2 regions of the Pseudoalteromonas ardens genome follow, and region 1 is predicted to be linked to the other one. Evidence: predicted binding sites of a transcription regulator. Region 1 holds the regulator's gene; the other holds the start of a gene.
The links. Region 1 encodes sigma-54, which starts transcription at its own class of promoters, with help from an activator protein. Its sites were predicted from a motif close to GTTGGCACGNNNNTNGNNT; they were not measured.
Positions count from the first base shown of each region.

Region 2: QNM19_RS17880 (LruC domain-containing protein) is a predicted target of sigma-54. The motif match lies at 1,771-1,789, and genes of this name have one in related genera.

Region 1 is NZ_JASJUV010000003.1:43,455-46,906, reverse strand. It holds gene lptA (lipopolysaccharide transport periplasmic protein LptA) at 1-424, shown strand, start outside; gene lptB (LPS export ABC transporter ATP-binding protein) at 421-1,146, shown strand; gene QNM19_RS10990 (RNA polymerase factor sigma-54) at 1,191-2,699, shown strand; gene hpf (ribosome hibernation promoting factor) at 2,725-3,012, shown strand; gene QNM19_RS10980 (PTS sugar transporter subunit IIA) at 3,015-3,452, shown strand, end outside.
Region 2 is NZ_JASJUV010000006.1:143,746-147,197, forward strand. It holds gene QNM19_RS17880 (LruC domain-containing protein) at 1-1,734, opposite strand, end outside; gene QNM19_RS17885 (sterol desaturase family protein) at 1,957-2,682, opposite strand; gene QNM19_RS17890 (hypothetical protein) at 2,858-3,307, opposite strand.

The DNA of each region.
Region 1 (3,452 bases):
GCTGGCCCAGTTGCAAACCAATATTGGCGTGTTCGAAGAAAACGTCGAAATCATTCACGGTGACCGAAAAATTCTGGCCGATCGCCTCGAAGTACACCGTAGGGAAGAACTGGGTAAAAATAAGCAACTGCTGGTTGCAACAGGCAGTCCGGCAATATTTCAGGAACGCCAAGCGGATGGTACGTTATTGAAGGCCAGCGCCAAAGAAGTGCGCTATGATGTCGCAAATCGCATGCTCACCATCAAAGGCGGTGCAGAGATCAGTCAGGCAGGACAAAAAATCAGCGCGCAAACTATCGTTTATGATATGGAAAAGAAGCTGATCAGCGCACAGCGCGGGGAGCAAGAACAAAACCGCGTGAGAACCATTCTGTTACCTGAAAAAGAGAACCCCCAACAACCACAAGAGAAGGGGAATCCGTGAGTAAATTAACCGCCACCGCACTGGCCAAAAGTTATAAGGGCAGACAGGTTGTTAAAAACGTTGAGTTAAGCGTTGAAGCTGGCAGTATTGTTGGCCTCCTTGGCCCAAATGGTGCAGGTAAAACCACCACTTTTTATATGATTGTCGGATTGGTGCCCAGTGACAAGGGCAGCATACACATCGACGAACAAGACATTACCTTATTGCCGATGCACAGCCGGGCAAGACTAGGTATTGGTTACCTGCCACAAGAGTCCTCTATTTTTCGCAAGCTGACCGTCTATCAAAACCTGATGGCCATTTTAGAAACCCGTAAAGAGCTGAATAAAGAACAACGAGAAGTCATCCTCAATGAACTGTTAGATGAGTTTAATATCCAGCATATTCGCGATAGCCAGGGTATGGCGCTATCGGGCGGTGAACGACGCCGGGTAGAAATTGCCCGTGCCCTTGCGGCAGATCCAAAATTTATCTTATTAGATGAGCCTTTCGCTGGCGTTGATCCCATTTCAGTGTTAGATATAAAGAAAATTATAGAGCACCTGAAAAACCGTGGGATAGGCGTACTGATCACCGACCACAACGTGCGTGAAACGCTGGACGTCTGTGAGAAAGCTTATATAGTGTCACATGGTGAACTGATAGCAGCAGGCACCCCGGAGCATGTTCTGGCCGATCAAACTGTGCGGGATGTCTACCTAGGTGAGCAATTCAGGCTATAGTTATAAAATTAGAAGTAAATAACAAAAAGGATTGTTAGAGATACATGAGGCAATCGCTACAGCTGCGCATGGGGCAGCAACTGACAATGACACCACAACTGCAGCAGGCTATTCGTCTGTTACAGTTGAGTACGCTAGATCTCCAACAAGAAATCCAAGAAGCGCTTGATAGCAACCCTTTGTTGGAAGTGGAAGAAGGTGAGTCTGAATCACAAGACAATGAAACTCAGTCCAAGTCGGATTCCGATTTGGAACAACCTACAACGAGTGACAACGACAGCTATGAAGAGGCGGCTGTCAGCGACTACGAACAAGACAGCGATGCTGCACTGAACAAAGACACCGTCAGCGACGATTTGGCAATGGACGTAACCTGGGACGAGTACATCAGTGCTGCCCCGGCAAGCAGTTCAGGCCCAATGCCAGAAGACGAAACCATTTACCAGGGTAAAACCACTGAAACATTGCAAGAGTACCTGATGTGGCAGCTGGAACTGACGCCTTTTAGCCCTACAGACAGAGCCATCGCCCTTGCAATTGTAGAAGCAGTTGACGATGCTGGTCTGTTGACCATCAGCTGCGAAGACATCGTCGATAGCATGAATCAGGACAACGATGAAGAGCCGATTGAGCAGGATGAAGTAGAGGCCGTACTGAAACGGATCCAATTATTTGATCCTGTTGGGATTGCGGCACGCAGCCTGCAAGAATGCCTGTGCATTCAGCTCAACCAGTTTGACCCAAACACCCCTTGGCTTGCACAGACCAAAGAAATCCTGACTGAGCACATCGATCTGTTAGCCAGCCGGGATTACCGCACTTTGATGAAAAAAACCAAACTCAAAGAAGCGGATCTGAAAGAAGTAATGACCCTGATCCACGGCCTAAACCCGAAACCCGCCGCGAGCATAGTACAGGAAGAAGCAGACTATGTGATCCCGGATGTGTCGGTTAAAAAAGTGAAAGGTCGCTGGGTTGTTGAACTCAATCCCGATTCAATGCCAAAAATTAGAGTGAATGACCACTACGCTGCTATGTCCCGTTCAGTCAAGTCGAGCACAGACAGTCAGTTTATTCGTTCACACCTGCAAGAGGCAAAATGGTTCATCAAGAGCCTGGAAAGCCGCAATGAAACTTTATTAAAAGTTACTAATTGCATTGTGCAGCAACAACAGGCATTCTTTGAACATGGCCCCGAGGCAATGAAGCCGATGGTACTGAATGATGTGGCCGAAATGGTCGACATGCATGAGTCCACGATTTCACGTGTAACAACGCAAAAGTATATGCACACGCCACGCGGTATCTATGAGTTGAAGTATTTCTTCTCAAGCCATGTCAGCACTGAAAACGGAGGAGAATGCTCTTCGACTGCAATCAGAGCATTGATCAAAAAGCTAATTGCCGCGGAAAACACTGCTAAACCATTGAGTGACAGCAAGATTGCGGATGTATTGGCAGATCAAGGGATCAAAGTGGCTAGACGTACAATTGCCAAATACCGAGAGTCTTTGGCTATCCCACCGTCCAATCAGCGCAAAAGCCTGATTTAGACGTAACTACAGAAGGAAAATGCTTATGCAACTAAATTTAACTGGTCGACATGTAGAAATCACCGATTCGTTAAGAGACTATGTAACAAACAAGTTTGCGAAGCTAGAAAGGCACTTTGATCACATCAATAATGTGCATGTTATCCTAGATGTCGAAAAGCTCATCCAAAAAGCAGAAGCCACATTACATGTGAACGGGGGAGAAATTTTTGCCTCAACCGAACACCGGGATATGTATGCCGCAATAGACGGACTTATCGATAAGCTTGACCGCCAGGTGATCAAGCACAAAGAGAAGCTAACTCGACACTAATCATGAAACTAAGCTCATTGATTTCACAGGACTGCAGCAAAGCTGCGGTCCTTTTTAATAGTAAGAAACGTATTTTAGAGTACATCAGTGAGTTGGCTCAAAGCCAGCTTCCAGACAGTAATGCCCATGATATCCTTGATGCACTGTTGAGCCGCGAAAAACTCGGAAGTACGGGGATAGGAAAAGGGATTGCACTGCCCCATGGCCGCATGCCAGGCATAGATAAAGTGGTTGCTATGCTGCTTGTTAATCAGCAAGGCATTGCCTTTGATGCCATTGACAATCAACCCGTCGACATTTTTGTGGCACTCATCGTACCCGAGGGAGAAAATCAACAACATTTGCAGACCTTAGCAACGATCGCTGATAAACTTAAAAACAAGGTGTTTTGTAAACGTATCAGGCAAGCTCACAATGATCAGGAGTTATTCTCGATAATT
Region 2 (3,452 bases), on a different contig from region 1:
GCCATCTACCGCGAAGATAAACGGGTCAACTTTGTTGTTTGTCGCCACGCTCGCGTTGTAACTGGTCGCCAGCGGAATGCTGATTTCAAACGAATAAGGCGCTCGTTGAATGTCACTACAGCCCGTTTCAGTTCTGAAGAACTTGCAGCCTGGCTGCACCGGCACCATCTCTCTGGTATCGGCAAAGATGACGACAATGGCTTCATTTCGGTTGGCTTCCAGGGGGCTGCCGTCCTGTAACGTGCCGTCAACAGTCAGTTCAACCTGGGCTTCATCCACATGCTTACGGGCAATGTCTTTTAAACGAATGGCAAAGGCATTGTGATAACCGGCCCCGACTGCGATTAGCGCGCCTTCAATGTTGTAACGCACAACCTGGTTACCAATCTGGCTGGTCGTCACACGATATCTCACTACCACGTCATTGAAGTCATAGTCACCTTTTTGCGGCCATAAATCTTCAAACGCAGCGGTTTTCCACGAGGTCGAGTTCTGGATCAAGCTGCTGGCAACAACAGAGACATTCAAATCTTCCACTTCACCGTTATCAATCCCGCCCTGTGGTGCAATATCACTGGTGTTCGAGACCCGGAATCTGGCCCAGGTGCTGCCTGCAACAGCATCAACAGGCACAGGAATGAGCACACGGTTTTCACCGGCAACCCCCTGATACTCGCTGATCACACGCTCTGACTCCTGGAACTGGCCATCACCGTTCCAGTCAATCCAGGCATTCACATATCCGGATTTCGATAGGGTGAACGAAACCAACGTTTCATAGCCTGTTTCCAGGTTTGTTAAAAAGCTAATGCCGTTGTCGTCGTCTGTGGCTTTGGGTACGTATTCTGCGCTGACACTCTGGCCAAAAAATAAGTCACCCACATTATGACGCGCGCCGTTGGCGTTGAGCGAGGTGCCATAGCTATCCGGTGCGTCGCCATAGTCTATGGTTGGGTCTTCTGTATCATCAATAATCGGGGCTGTTGCACAGCGTGCGCCGTCGTTAGTATTGGAAACCGGACCGTACGCGAAAAGCTGGGTATTATTTGTATCGTTTATATCAATTTTATAAACATGCCCGTCCTGATTTCTGCTGATGTAAAAATTGCTCTCCACATCGAAATAGACGGCACCGAAGGTCCCCGACTGGCCCACGTTGCCAAGGTTGGTGCTGGTGCCGTTTGAAACATCAATGCGATGCAGATTACCATTGCTGTCTACGCTATACGCCAGGCTGGCATTTTCATTAGGCGCAAACGCCATGTCAAAGATATTCAAGTTTAGCGCACTGCCATCAATGATGCGCTCTGCCTGCAAATAGTCATCGCTGTTTTCATCAAGCGATACACGATACAAACCTAAGCTGCCGCCCTTTTTATAAACGTAAAACGCATTCTCGTGAATGGCGACATCACCTACGTAAAAGTTGGTATCGGGGAATCCCGACGTCATGATGGGCTCGAGAACGTAATCTTTCCCCACCCGACCGATGTCTTTGTTGCTGTAATCCCAGCCGTAAATGTAACGGTCGTGAACACTAAACCCGATGCCATTCAGCTTGTTGTTAGTACCAACACTTTCAGCGAACGTGGTGTACGAACCCGAGACCAGGTTAACCCCATACATAGTTGCTGTGTTGCCCTGCACCAAAAAGGCTTTTGACGGGCACGTGTCGAATGGGGCGGCTGATAGTCCTGCGGAAAACACGCAGGCTCCGAACAATATCTTTTTCATGTGACTCTCCAACGTTTTGATTTGCTGTTAGAGAGATTGCAAGCATGAGGCCAACTTTATAACACTGATTTTAAATAGTTTTTATTTTTAACAATTGCGTTATTGCAATACGCAATGCAGGATGAAAATCACAATAAGAAAAACGAAACTAAAAAGCACGCTCAGCGCGTGCTCAATCAACCGCTATGAATCACTGAGTGCATTGACCCTGTCGATCACAGTTCATGATTTATAGACATCTTTGGTCTTGAGCATGTCGTAAACTCTGTTTTCTCGTGTTTCATCAAAACCAACCTGCCGGACATACGCTTTTGGATTGGAAAAAGTGCCGAATAACAGATCCCAGATAGCTAACCCGTAATTTTGCTTATGATGCATATATTTATGATGAACTCTGTGCATTTCAGGGCGTTGCAACACAAAACCCAGCCAGTATGGCGTTTTCAGATCTGCGTGTATGTAAATGTTGTACAAAGCCGCAATGATCAGGCTTACAGCAGTCCCATAGGCATTCAGGCCCAGAATAAAATAACAACACAAGGCATTCAAAAACGTGGCAGCAACGCCATCAAAAGGATGCATATAAAAAGACGTGAGGGCTTCGATACGCCTGGGGCTGTGATGCAGCTGATGAAAGACACGCCACAACAAGTCAAACTTGTGCATAGCTCTGTGCCACCAATAGGCAACAAAACTGGTGAGCAAGAAACCAAGCAAACCCTGCAGGAACATGTTTTCGCTGCTAAAACTCAATAAAGACACAGTGCTGAATACATCAACAAAAATCAGGCCTGCACCGACCGTACTAATCGATTGAAATAAACTGATACCCGAGGCGAGGATCATCCAGCGCCGGTCACAGCTGTTTTTAGACGCCGGAGCAATGACCTCCAGAGTAAAAACACAGATAAATACGGTAATAACTATGGCTAAAGTAAGTAGCTCCATCCTGACCTGACTCTTTAATTTTTACCTGAACAACGAAAAAACGATGACTGATCCACACCCCTGTCTGAAAAGAATAACCGACTGGTATTGCTTAAGTACTGAGTATTGGTCCAGACTAGCCAATCTCAATTAAAACAATACCAGTAATCAGCCACGCCACAGACTTTGCGTCATCTCAACTCAGTTTGGCTTGTCGATCGCGCTTATAGCACGCTGCCCATGCACCAAGTACAATCGCTCCCCAGCCAACCGCGAAAAAGACCAACTCTTGCCAGAGGGGATAGACGATATCGTCTGCTGGTAAAACATACATGACAAGTACATCAATCACTTCGACCACAATAATTGTTGACACTGCAGACTTTACGAAATTGCCCTTCAAATAACCTGCCACAAGATAAGCGGTGAGCATATTGAAAAATCCATGAATGAACAAAAGGACACCAATGATCAAAGGAGAGCTAATGATTGCCTCGTCCATTTCAGCGTCTGTAAAGTTATTGGTGTACATAAAGTCATATGCCGCTATCCAGAAGAATACTCCAGCAATGGCATAAAAAAAGTAAACAAGAAGCGGTATAAAAATGAGGACTTTAAGCTCTGTGGAATCAATAAAACGGTTCATATGGCCCTTATAAACATCAGTACTCAGCTGGCTGTTTTATATCTGTGCGTTTGGCAAACATGCGCAGCATAATCGTTCCAAAATTAGCCACATCATTATGTGGAACTTTACCCTGAACTACAACCGCGCTAATGCGCGAGAAGCA